One region of the Streptomyces sp. NBC_00012 genome, then DNA from elsewhere that is predicted to be linked to it. Evidence: riboswitches for the same ligand, from Rfam matches in the RefSeq annotation. Region 1 holds a riboswitch; each other region holds the start of a gene.

Region 1 (4,272 bases):
CCGCGTCGAGGATCACCGGAACCCGGGCCTGCTCGACGATCAGCCGGAAGTTGTGCGGATTGCGGATGCCGAGCCCGGAGCCGATGGGGGAGCCGAGCGGCATCACCGCCGCGCACCCCACGTCCTGGAGCCTGCGGGCCAGCACCGGGTCGTCATTGGTGTACGGCAGCACGGTGAAGCCGTCGTCCACCAGGATCTCCGCGGCGTCCAGCAGCTCGACCGGATCCGGCAGCAGGGTCCGCTCGTCGGCCACCACCTCCAGCTTGATCCAGTCGGTGCCGAGCGCCTCGCGGGCCAGCCGGGCGGTCAGCACGGCCTCGCCCGCGGTGAAGCAGCCGGCCGTGTTCGGCAGCACGCGGATGGAGAGCCGCTCCAGGACGGAGAGCACCGAGCCCTGCACGGTCGGGTCGAGGCGGCGCATCGCGACGGTGGTCAGCTCGGTGCCGGAGGCGGTCAGGGAGCGTTCCAGCACGTCGAGGCCGGCCGCCCCGCCCGTCCCCATGATCAGCCGGGAGCCGAACGTGGTGTCGCCGAGGGCGAAGAGGTCGTCCGGCATGATCAGCCTCCCTGGACCGCGGTCAGGACCTCGACGCGGTCACCGTCGAGGAGCGCGGTGGCGGACCACCGGCCGCGCGGTACGACGGTCTCGTTGACGGCGGCCGCGACACCGGAGTGCGCGGTGGTGAGCGTGGCGACGAGCGCCGCCAGGGTGGTGCCCCCGGCGAGGCTGCGGACCTCGCCGTTCACGGAGACGGAGAGGGCGGTGGCCCCGGAGAACGGTGCGGGCTCGGTCATGCGGGCTGCTCCTGACGTACGGGGGCGGCGGTGGAGGAGAAACGGTGCGGGGTGAAGGGGCGGGCCTGCTCGGGCGGCTCGCCGCCGGTGAGGAGCTCCGCCATGACGTCACCGGTGATGGGGGTGAGCAGCACCCCGTTGCGGTGGTGGCCGGTGGCGAGGTGGAGGCCGGGCAGGGCGGTGGGGCCGAGCAGCGGGGCGTTGTCGGGGGAGGCGGGGCGAAGACCGGCCAGGGTCTCGGTGAGCGGCAGTTCGGTGATGCCGGGGACCAGTTCGTGGGCGTCCCGCAGCAGCTCGTAGACGCCACCCGCGGTGACGGTGGTGTCCCAGCCCATTTCCTCGCTGGTGGCGCCGACGACCAGTTCGCCGTTCTCGCGCGGTACGAGATAGAGATGGCCGCCCCGGACCACGGCCCGGACCGTCCGGCTCAGGAACGGCGCGTACCGGGCGGGCACGGTCAGCCGTACCACCTGGCCCTTCACCGGCCGGACCGGCGGCACCACCTCGTCCGGCAGCCCGGGCAGCCGTCCGCTGAGGCTGCCCGCGGCGAGCACGACCTGGTCGGCCGTCAGCTCCGTACCCCCGGCGAGCACCGCCCCGACGGCCCGGTCGCCCACCACGCTCAGGCGCTCCACCCGGCCGCGGTGGAAGACCACCCCGGCCCGCTCGCAGGCGGTCAGCAGGGCGGCGGCCAGTCGGCGGGGATCGATCTGGTGGTCGCCGTCGACCCGGAGGCCGCCCCGGACGCCCGGCGCGAGCATCGGCTCCAGGCGGCGGCACTCACGGCCGGTGAGCCACTCCGACTCGAGGCCCGAACGCTGCTGGAGGGCGTGCAGCTCCCGCAGATGGGCGCGGTCGTCGGAGTCCAGCGCGACGGCCAGGGTGCCGCAGGCACGGAAACCGGTCTCCTGCCCGCTCGCCGCCTCCAGCTCGGCCACGAAGGCCGGATAGCGGGCCGCCGAGGCGACGTTGAGGGCCAGCAGCAGCTGTTCGCCGTAGTGGAGTTCGGTGACGGCGGCCAGCATGCCGGCCGCCACCCGCGCGGCACCGCCACCCGGTTCGGGGTCGGCGACCGCCGTGCGCAGTCCGCGCTGCGCGGCCCGCCAGGCCGTCACCAGGCCGATGATCCCGCCCCCGATGACCAGGACATCGGATCCGTTTCCGTTCCGAGAAGAACGCATAGGCTCCAGCCCCTCCCTTCGCCGGCATGACCCGGATCAGGTTCGTACGGTCGGAGGCCGCCCAGCCTCCCTCTCAGCCCGGTGCGTCCGGGCTCCCGCGAGTGTTTTACGTTGGCCACCCTAGACCCCGTCCCACCGGACCAGTGAAGGAGCGGTCGCCGTGGCCCGTTCGCTCGACGGAATCGTCCTCGCCCCGGTCGCCGACCAGGCGCCCGGCCAGGTCGGCACCCGTACCCGCTTCACGTACCACGAGGAGGACGGCCGGATCTGGGCCGAGTACGCGGGCGGCGACGTGGTGCGCGGCCATCTCGTCGGTACCAGGGACGGCGACACCCTCGACTTCCGGTACGTCCAGCTGAAGCAGGACGGGACGACCTCGTGCGGCCACTGCGTCTCCACCGTCGTCGACCTCCCGGACGGCCGGGTCCGGCTGGACGAGCGGTGGGCGTGGGAGTCGCAGGAGGGCAGCGGGACGAGCACGGTCGAGGAACTCGCCCTTTCCTGACGATCAGTCAGGTGCTTATGGTGTACGGGTGAGCGATCAGCAGCAGTCAGAGCAGCCGGACCGGCGGGCAGGACACCGCGTGGTCGTCGTCGGTGCGGGCATGGCCGGGGTGCAGACCGCGGTGGCCCTGCGGGAACTGGGCTTCACCGGCCCCGTCACCCTGATCGGCGCCGAACCGCACCAGCCCTACGACCGGCCCCCGCTGTCCAAGGCGGTGCTGCTCGGCAAGGCCGAGGACTCCGCCTTCGACATCGATTTCGAGGCGCTGGACATCGATCTGCAACTGGGTCGTGAGGTCACCGGAGTGCGGCCGGGCGCGCACGAACTGGACACCCCGTCAGGGCCCGTTCCCTACGACAGCCTGGTGATCGCGACCGGCGCCGAACCGGTCGTCCTGCCCGGCACCGAGGGCGTTCCCGGCGTCCATCTGCTGCGCACCCTCGACGACGCGGCACGGTTGCGGCCGGTCCTCGACCAGCAGCACGGCGTCGTGGTCGTCGGTGCGGGCTGGATCGGCGCCGAGTTCGCCACCGCGGCCCGCGCCGCCGGCTGCGCCGTCACCGTCGTCGAGGCCGCCGACCGGCCCCTGGCGGGCGCGATGCCCGCGGAGGTCGCCGCCCCGATGGCCGCCTGGTACGCGGAGATCGGCGCCGAACTCCTCACCGGGGCCCGGGTCGAGAGCGTGGAGCCGGGCCGGGTGATCCTCGCGGACGGCCGTACCGTCCCGGCCGGAGCGGTGGTCGTCGGAATCGGCGCCCGGCCCGCCACCGGCTGGCTGACCGGCTCCGGCATCGCGCTCGGCCCCGACGGATCGGTGACCGCCGACGCGGCGCTGCGCACCTCGGCGCCCGATGTGTACGCGGTCGGCGACTGCGCCTCGTTCCCCTCCGCCCGCTACGGCGAACGCCTGCTCGTCCACCACTGGGACAACGCGCTCCAGGGCCCGCGCACCGCCGCCGCCAACATCGTCCAGGCGGCGGCCGGCGAGGCCCCGGAGCCGGTGACGTACGACCCGGTGCCGTACTTCTGGTCAGAGCAGTTCGACCGGTTCGTGCAGTACGCGGGCCACCACGGGAGCGCCGACACCCTGCTGTGGCGCGGCGATCCGGCCGGACCCGCCTGGTCGGTGTGCTGGCTGCGCGACGACGTCCTGGTCGCGGTGCTCGCCGTCGGCCGGCCACGTGATCTGGCGCAGGGCCGCAAGCTCATCGAGGCGGGGGCGCGGCTCGATCCGGTACGGGCCGCCGACCCCTCCGTACCGCTGAAGTCGGCGATCCGTCAGTAGCCGACGGTGGCCCGCGGCAGGCCACCGTCGCCCGGGTCACCGCCGCCTCGCAGACGTGCTCCGCGAGGCCCTGAAGAGCCGAGTCCGGGTATCGACTGTCGGTGCGGGATGGCAGGCTTGTCCCCGTGACCGAGATTGACGCAAAGACCGATGCTCTCGTCCCCGCCTGGCTGCACCTGCCCGACATCGCCGAAATGCTCGATGTCGAGGTGACGCGCGTGCGGCAGCTGGTCAAGGAGGGCCAGCTGATCGCCGTACGGCGTGGTGAGAACCGGACGCTCCAGGTGCCTGCCGCCTTCATCGACGGCGACAAGGTGGTCAAGGGCCTCTCCGGCACCCTGACGCTCCTGAGGGACGACGGCTACAACGACGAAGAGATGCTCGAGTGGCTCTTCACCCCCGACCCGACCCTGCCGGGCACCCCCGCCCAGGCACTGAGCGAGAATCGCGGCACGGAGGTGAAGCGCCGCGCCCAGGCGCTCGCCGTCTGACGGCCGGCCGTATGT
Region 2 (4,272 bases), 3.9 Mb from region 1:
CGACGAGCTGCTCAAGCACAAGGAAGCCGAGCTGCTCGAAGTCTGATGAACGACTCTTCCTGGGGCGCCCCGCAGGGAGCCGGCCACTGGGGTGCGCCCGAGATGCAGGCCGCCCCGGCGGGTCCTGCATACGATGTGCATGGCGCCCAGCAGACTCGGCCCATGCCCATCGTGCCGGACGTTCCCGACGCAGGTAGAGACGCTGACGACCGTGATGACCGGGACCAGGGGGCCGGACGCCTGAGCGGCGGCCCCCTGTTCCGTGACGAGAAGCTGCAGGAGTCCATGTCCACCGCGTCGCCACCCCCGCAGAAGAAGCGTGCGGGCCGTGATCTGCGAGCCGCCATAGGGGTCGGTGTGGGGCTCGGCGCCGTCATCGTCGCCTCGCTGTTCATCGTGAAGGCCGTCTTCGTCGGTGTGATCGTGGTCGCCGTCGTCGTGGGTCTCTGGGAGCTCACCTCGCGGCTCCAGGAGCGCAAGGGCATCAAGGCGCCGCTCGTCCCGCTGGCGGTGGGCGGCGCGGCGATGGTGGTGGCCGGGTACGCGCAGGGCGCCGAAGGCGCCTGGGTGGCGATGGCGCTGACCGCGCTTGCGGTGCTCGTCTGGCGGATGACCGAACCGCCCGAGGACTACCTCAAGGACGTCACTGCCGGTGTGTTCGCGGCGTTCTACGTACCGTTCCTCGCCACGTTCGTCGCCATGCTCCTGACCGCCGACGACGGGCCGCAGCGGGTACTCACCTTCCTGCTGCTGACCGTGGTCAGCGACACGGGCGCGTACGCCGTCGGCTGGCGCTTCGGGAAGCACAAGCTGGCGCCGCGCATCAGCCCCGGAAAGACCCGGGAGGGTCTGTTCGGCGCCGTGGCCTTCGCGATGGTCGCCGGTGCGCTGTGCATGCAGTTCCTGATCGACGGCGGTTCCTGGTGGCAGGGGCTCCTGCTCGGGCTCGCGGTCGCGGCCAGCGCCACCCTTGGTGACCTGGGCGAGTCCATGATCAAGCGGGATCTCGGGATCAAGGACATGGGCACGCTGCTGCCGGGGCACGGCGGCATCATGGACCGGCTGGACTCGCTGCTGCCGACCGCCCCGGTGGTCTGGCTTCTGCTGGTGCTGTTCGTCGGCTCCAACTGAGAGCAGGCTCCTGAGCTGCGGTTTTATGAGTGAGGGCCCGCTGTCCACAGGACGGCGGGCCCTCGCTGTTCTGTCTGCGACACTGGATGAACCATGCCTAAGCCCGGAGAACTCACTTTCGTCGCGCCCCGCGGAGCCAAGAAGCCGCCGCGGCATCTCGCAGACCTCACGCCCGCCGAGCGCAAGGAAGCCGTCGCCGCGATCGGCGAGAAGCCGTTCCGCGCCCAGCAGCTCTCGCAGCACTACTTCGCGCGGTACGCGCACGACCCGGCGGAGTGGACCAACATCCCGGCCGCGTCGCGGGACAAGCTCGCCGAGGCGATGTTCCCCGACCTGATGTCGGTGCTCCGTCACATCAGCTGCGACGACGACACCACCCGCAAGACGCTGTGGAAGCTGCACGACGGGACGCTCGTCGAGTCCGTCCTGATGCGCTACCCGGAGCGGGTGACGATGTGCATCTCCTCGCAGGCCGGATGCGGGATGAACTGCCCGTTCTGCGCCACGGGACAGGCCGGTCTCGACCGCAATCTGTCGACCGCCGAGATCGTTCACCAGATCGTGGACGGGATGCGGGCGCTGCGTGACGGTGAGGTCCCCGGCGGCCCGGCGCGGCTCTCCAACATCGTCTTCATGGGCATGGGCGAGCCGCTCGCCAACTACAACCGGGTGGTCGGCGCGATCCGCCGGCTCACCGACCCGGAGCCGGACGGGCTGGGGCTCTCGCAGCGCGGGATCACCGTCTCCACCGTGGGCCTGGTGCCCGCGATGCTCCGCTTCGCCGACGAGGGCTTCAAGTGCCGTCTCGCTGTCTCGCTGCACGCACCGGACGACGAGCTGCGCGACACGCTCGTTCCCGTGAACACGCGCTGGAAGGTCGGCGAGGTGCTGGACGCCGCGTGGGAGTACGCGGAGAAGTCCGGCCGCCGCATCTCCATCGAGTACGCACTGATCCGCGACATCAATGACCAGGCGTGGCGCGGTGACCGGCTCGGCCGGCTCCTCAAGGGCAAGCGGGTGCACGTCAACCTGATCCCGCTGAACCCCACGCCCGGTTCGAAGTGGACCGCCTCGCGGCCCGAGGACGAGAAGGCGTTCGTCGAGGCGATCGCCGCCCACGGGGTGCCGGTCACCGTGCGGGACACCCGCGGCCAGGAGATCGACGGGGCCTGCGGTCAGTTGGCGGCAGCCGAGCGCTGAGGCCGATACGGCCCGTGTAATCTGGGCCCGAAATCAACTTCATATTCCGACAGGGGAGCGCCACAGCGCTGAGAGTGCGGCACCGAGGACAGGTCGGCCGCAGACCCTCTGAACCTCGCCCGGGTCATTCCGGGTAGGAAGTTCGGTCATCAACTCATGCTGTTGCGCCCTGCCCGCTTCCCGCGGGCGGGGCCGCGTCTCTTCCTGGCCAAAACCCAGGAGGAATCCATAATGACCACCACGCGCAGGACCAGGCAGCTCGCGGCTTCGGCCGTCGCCGCCGCGCTCGGCGTCACCGCACTCGCCGGGTGCGGGAGTTCCGACGACTCGGCCTCCGCTTCCGGCGGTACGAAGGGCTCGGGCTCCAAGACCGTGACCCTCGTCAGCCACGACTCCTTCAACGCGTCCAAGGACGTGCTGAAGGAGTTCACCGAGGAGACCGGATACACCGTCAAGGTGCTGAAGAGCGGCGACGCGGGTGTCGCGCTCAACCAGGAGATCCTGACCAAGGGCTCCCCGCGCGGCGACGTCTTCTTCGGCGTCGACAACACGCTGCTCTCCCGCGCCCTCGACAGCGGGCTCTTCACGCCGTACGAGGCGAAGGGCATCGACCGGGTCGCGGCAGACACCCGGCTCGACGCCGACAAGCACCGGGTCACCCCGATCGACACCGGCGACATCTGCGTCAACTACGACAAGAAGTACTTCGCCGACAAGAAGCTCGCGCCGCCGCAGTCCTTCGACGACCTGGCGAAGCCCGCGTACAAGGACTTGCTCGTCACCGAGAACGCCGGCACCTCCTCGCCCGGCCTCGGTTTCCTCCTCGGTACCGTCGCCACGTACGGCGAGAAGGGCTACCAGGACTACTGGAAGAAGCTGGAGCGCAACGGCGTCAAGGTCGTCGACGGCTGGGAGCAGGCGTACAACGAGGAGTTCTCCGGCTCCGCGGGCGGAAAGAAGGCCAAGGCGGACCGGCCGCTCGTCGTCTCGTACGCCTCCAGCCCGCCCGTCGAGGTGCTGTACGCGAAGCCGCAGCCGGCGACGGCCCCGACCGGTGTCGCCACCGGGACCTGCTTCCGTCAGATCGAGTTCGCCGGCCTGCTGGACGGTGCGAAGAACGAGGCGGGCGGCAAGGCCCTGCTGGACTTCCTGATCAGCAAGAAGTTCCAGGAGGACATGCCGCTCAACATGTTCGTCAACCCGGTCGCCAAGGACGCGGCGCTGCCGGAGCTCTTCACGAAGTTCGGTGCGACGGTGGACAGGCCGACGACCGTGGCCCCGGACCGGATCGCCAAGAACCGTGAGCAGTGGGTCCAGTCGTGGTCCTCGCTCGTAGTGAAGTAACGAAGAGTCCCGTACGCGGAACGGACGCGGGCGGGAAGACTCCCCGCCCGCGGTCCGCGCACACGGATGCCGCTCGCGCGAAGGCCCGGCGTGGGAACGCGGTGCGGCTCGGCCTGATGGCCGTACCCGTCGCGTTCTTCGCGCTGTTCTTCGCCTACCCGGTCGTGGCGATCGTCGGCCGGGGACTGAAGGTCGACGGCGTCTGGCAGTTCGGCCGGATCGGCGAGGTGCTGACCCGGCCGGACATCCGCGACGTGCTCTGGTTCACCACCTGGCAGGCGCTCGCCTCGACCGCGCTGACCCTGCTGATCGCGCTGCCCGGCGCCTATGTCTTCGCCCGCTTCGACTTTCCCGGCAAACAACTGCTGCGGGCGGTCGTCACGGTGCCGTTCGTCCTGCCGACCGTGGTCGTCGGGACGGCCTTCCTGGCGCTGCTGGGACGCGGCGGATTCCTCGACGAACTCTGGGGAATACGGCTCGACACCACCGTCTGGGCGATCCTGCTCGCGCATGTCTTCTTCAACTACGCGGTGGTCGTGCGGACCGTCGGCGGGCTGTGGTCCCAGCTCGACCCCCGGCAGGAGGAGGCCGCCAGGG
Region 3 (4,272 bases), 2.0 Mb from region 1:
CGAGCAGAAGTGCGCCGTCTTCGCGGGCTCGGCGGGCAGCGTCTCGTCGTGGAACTCCCGTGCGGTGTCCGGGTCGAGGGCCAGGTTGAACTGGTCCTCCCAGCGGAACTCGAACCGGGCGTCGGAGAGCGCGTCGTCCCAGTCCTGCGCCCCCGGGTGCCCCTTGGCGAGATCGGCCGCGTGCGCCGCGATCTTGTAGGTGATGACGCCGGTCTTCACATCGTCCCGGTTGGGCAGGCCGAGGTGCTCCTTCGGCGTGACGTAGCACAGCATCGCCGTCCCCCACCACGCGATCATCGCCGCGCCGATGCCCGAGGTGATGTGGTCGTACGCCGGCGCGACATCGGTGGTCAGCGGGCCGAGCGTGTAGAACGGCGCCTCCTCGCAGATCTCCTGCTGGAGGTCGATGTTCTCCTTGATCTTGTGCATCGGGACATGGCCCGGCCCCTCGATCATGGTCTGGACGCCGAACCGCTTGGCGACCGCGTTCAGCTCGCCGAGCGTGCGCAGTTCGGCGAACTGCGCCTCGTCATTGGCGTCGGCGATCGAGCCGGGCCGCAGCCCGTCGCCCAGCGAATACGTCACGTCGTAGGTCGCGAGGATCTCGCAGAGCTCCTCGAAGTGCTCGTACAGGAACGACTCCTTGTGGTGCGCGAGGCACCACGCCGCCATGATCGAGCCGCCGCGCGAGACGATGCCGGTCTTGCGGCGGGCGGTCAGCGGCACGTACGGCAGGCGCACGCCGGCGTGGACCGTCATGTAGTCGACGCCCTGCTCGGCCTGCTCGATGACGGTGTCCTTGTAGATCTCCCAGGTCAGTTCCTCCGCCCGGCCGTCGACCTTTTCGAGCGCCTGGTAGAGCGGGACAGTTCCGATCGGAACGGGTGAATTACGCAGAACCCACTCACGGGTGGTGTGAATGTTGCGGCCGGTGGACAGATCCATGACGGTATCGGCGCCCCAGCGCGTCGCCCACGTCATCTTTTCCACCTCCTCCTCGATGGAGGAAGTCACCGCGGAGTTGCCGATGTTGGCATTGACCTTCACCAGGAACCGCTTGCCGATGATCATCGGTTCGATCTCGGGGTGGTTGACGTTGGCCGGCAGCACGGCCCGGCCGGCCGCGATCTCCTCACGCACCACCTCGGGCTCGACGTTCTCCCGGATCGCCACGTACTCCATCTCCGGGGTGATCCCGCCCCGGCGGGCGTACGCGAGCTGGGTCACCGGCTGTCCGTCCCGGCTGCGGCGCGGCAGCCGCGGGCGGCCGGGGAATACCGCGTCGAGGTTGCGCAGTCCTTCCCCAGGCTCTCGGCTTTGCTCGAGCAGGGGAGACCCCATTCGCGGCGAGGTGTGCTTGAGCCCGTCGTCCTCGGGGCGGCCGGGGCGGCCCGGGTACTCCTCGGTGTCGCCGCGGGCGATGATCCAGTTCTCTCGCAGCGGTGCGAGCCCGCGGCGGACATCGGTCTCGACGGTGGGATCGGTGTATGGACCCGACGTGTCGTACAACGTCACGTCCTTGCCGTTGGTGAGGTGCACCTGACGGACCGGCACCCGGAGGTCCGGGCGCGAGCCCTGGACGTATCCCTTGTGCCAGCCGATGGACTTCCCGGCCTCGTCGCTCTGGTTCGAGGCAGGCGTGCGTGCGTCCGATGTGGTCATGAGACCTACTCCCTACGCCGGCATTACCCGGTAACAGGTTCGGCGGTCGGCGCAGCCTGTCCCGTACGGACGTACGGAGATCAGCGCCCTCTCAGCCCGGTGCTCCGAGCTCCCGCGTGTGCAAAGGTCCCTCCACGCTAGCGCCCCGTCCGGCCTGATGAACAGTGGGCCCGTCTCTTCTTGCGATGATCGGCCGGTGACTTCCCCCCATATCGACCTCGAAACGCCGAGCCGGCAGCACGGTCACTCGCACAACCATGGCCCTGCCGCGCCCGTATCCAAGCATCTGCGCAAGGTCATCGCGGCCGTACTGATCCCGTTCGCCACCGCCGTTCTCGTGGGTCTGGTGGCTCTCTGGCCGGGCGGTGCGCCGGCGCACGAACGGACCGGCGTCGGATTCGACCGGCAGACCCAGCAGGGAAGGGTGGTGAATGTCGACAAGGTGGACTGCAAGGACGTGAACGCGGCGCAGATGCCGATCGGCGAGGACACCACGCCCTCGGCGGGGAACGGGCAAGGGAGGTGCGGGAAGGCGAAGATCGAAGTGACGACCGGTCACGACAAGGGCCGGACCTTCATCGAGATCGTCCAGCCCGACGCACCGCGTCAGCTGCGCGACGGTCAGCGCGTGGTCGTGGCGTACGCCCCCGACGCACCCCGGGATCTGCAGTACTCGGTGACGGATGTGAACCGGAAGTTCCCGATGACCCTGCTGGCCGGGATCTTCGCCCTGGTCGTGGTCGCGGTGGGCCGCATGCGTGGGGTGATGGCACTGGTCGCGCTCGCCGTCTCGTTCGCCGTGCTGACCCTGTTCATCCTCCCGGCCATACTCCAGGGATCGAATCCGCTGCTCGTCGCGGTGGTCGGGGCCAGTGCGATCATGCTGATCGCGCTCTACATGTGCCACGGCCTGACCGCCCGCACCTCGGTCGCGGTGATCGGCACGTTGATTTCGCTGCTGCTGATCGGACTGCTCGGATCGCTCTTCATCGGCTGGGCGAGCCTGACCGGCAACACCGACGACAACACAGGCCTCATCCATGGTCTGTACCCGCACATCGACATGAGCGGTCTGCTTCTGGCCGGTGTCATCATCGGTTCGCTCGGGGTCCTCGACGATGTGACCGTGACCCAGACTTCGGCGGTCTGGGAACTCCACCAGGCGAACCCGACGTTGGGCGTGCGGGGGCTTTACCGGGCAGGGATCAGGATCGGGCGCGACCACATCGCCTCGGTCGTCAATACTCTGGTGCTCGCCTACGCGGGCGCCGCGCTGCCGTTGCTGCTCCTGTTCTCCATCGCGCAGAGCAGCGTGGGGACGGTGGCCAACAGCGAGCTGGTGGCAGAGGAGATCGTACGGACGCTGGTCGGCTCGATCGGACTTGTCGCCTCGGTGCCGGTGACGACGGTGCTCGCCGCGTTGGTCGTCTCCGCGGACCGCACAGGGCTCGGCGCGGAAGCCGGAGCTTCGGCACCCGTACGGACCGGGAAGCGCCGTCGCCGCAGGGCGAGGCCTTGAGCATCTCCGCGGGTGAGTAATTCACCCATTCGGCAGGCGCCGTGTTCGACCGGTGGGCCGGTCGGCGGCGCCGTTCTGCTCAGCCGGCGTTCTGTTCCTCGGCGAGAATGCGGCCCAGGGCGTCTTCCAGATTGCCCTCGAAGTCACCCAGCGTGCGCTCCTGCCCAAGTGGCACGAGCTTGTCGGTCCGGTCGAGAAACGCCACAAGCGGTGCCGTACCGGCCCTGAAGAGAGCCCGGTCCTCGCCGACCTGGAGCCGGATATGTACGTCGGACAGCCCCTCGGGCTCAGTGGGACCGATGTGCACATCGCCGTCACCACTGGGACTGTTGAGGCCGTCGAGCAGCAGCTCACGGCCGAATGCCCAGGTGACGGGGGCGTCACCGGGCAGATGGAAGGTCATCCGGATCGCATACGGATCGCAGACCTCGTACCGGAGCTCCACCGGGATCCGGAAAGAGAGCTCCTCGGAAACGAGGAAGCTCATCATGACCTCAGCTTGAACCGACTCGCGCATCGTTCAACCCCGCAGTAGATGAATCTGGCCAGGAATGATCCCCCGTGGCCCTATTGACGCCATCGTGGTGCACGCGATAGCAGATCACAAGGAGTGATTTTTCAGATACTGATAGAGAACACGAACGAACGCAAGAGGTTGGCCACTTCGCCACGTAGTTGTTCGACTGCGGGGAGCAACCGACTTTCCTGGTCCAGGGGTACAGAAATCGCCATCGCGGCAGCGGTGAATCCGGCCGTGATCGGGATGGCCGCGCAGACCGTTCCCAGGGCGTACTCCTGTCGCTCGATGACAGGTTCCGTCCGCTCCAGCGAACGCAGCCGCTGGAGGAGCGTGGCGCGGTCCTTCACCGAGTAGCGGGTCAGCGGACGCACGGGGTGACGGTCGAGGTGGTCCTCGCGGGCCTTCTCGTCGAGCTGGCTCAGCAAGCACTGGCCGATCGCGTGGGCATGCCCGGTCTCCCGGAAGGAGGCCCATTCGTCGACGGCGGGGATGGCGGGGGTGTCGGCGACAGCGATGAGCTCGATCTCGCCCTCGCGGTAGACGGCGCAGTACACCGGTGCGCCGATGATGT

Evidence for each region. Region 1 has a riboswitch for thiamine pyrophosphate ahead of thiO (glycine oxidase ThiO). Riboswitches for the same ligand answer to the same signal wherever they lie in the genome.
Region 2: another riboswitch for thiamine pyrophosphate. It lies ahead of OHA19_RS11500 (thiamine ABC transporter substrate binding subunit); the one in region 1 lies ahead of thiO (glycine oxidase ThiO).
Region 3: another riboswitch for thiamine pyrophosphate. It lies ahead of thiC (phosphomethylpyrimidine synthase ThiC); the one in region 1 lies ahead of thiO (glycine oxidase ThiO).

Annotation. Positions count from the first base shown of each region.
Region 1 covers NZ_CP108309.1:6,405,024-6,409,295, forward strand. Annotated here, with positions in the region: gene OHA19_RS29350 (thiazole synthase) at 1-556, opposite strand, end outside; gene thiS (sulfur carrier protein ThiS) at 559-795, opposite strand; gene thiO (glycine oxidase ThiO) at 792-1,976, opposite strand; TPP riboswitch at 1,973-2,085, opposite strand; gene OHA19_RS29365 (hypothetical protein) at 2,137-2,481, shown strand; gene OHA19_RS29370 (NAD(P)/FAD-dependent oxidoreductase) at 2,510-3,766, shown strand; gene OHA19_RS29375 (Rv2175c family DNA-binding protein) at 3,892-4,257, shown strand.
Region 2 covers NZ_CP108309.1:2,516,245-2,520,516, reverse strand. Annotated here, with positions in the region: gene frr (ribosome recycling factor) at 1-46, shown strand, start outside; gene OHA19_RS11510 (phosphatidate cytidylyltransferase) at 46-1,131, shown strand; gene rlmN (23S rRNA (adenine(2503)-C(2))-methyltransferase RlmN) at 1,225-2,331, shown strand; TPP riboswitch at 2,373-2,489, shown strand; gene OHA19_RS11500 (thiamine ABC transporter substrate binding subunit) at 2,563-3,675, shown strand; gene OHA19_RS11495 (ABC transporter permease) at 3,792-4,272, shown strand, end outside.
Region 3 covers NZ_CP108309.1:4,382,155-4,386,426, forward strand. Annotated here, with positions in the region: gene thiC (phosphomethylpyrimidine synthase ThiC) at 1-1,662, opposite strand, end outside; TPP riboswitch at 1,655-1,788, opposite strand; gene OHA19_RS20155 (YibE/F family protein) at 1,859-3,181, shown strand; gene OHA19_RS20160 (SsgA family sporulation/cell division regulator) at 3,261-3,698, opposite strand; gene OHA19_RS20165 (IclR family transcriptional regulator) at 3,800-4,272, opposite strand, start outside.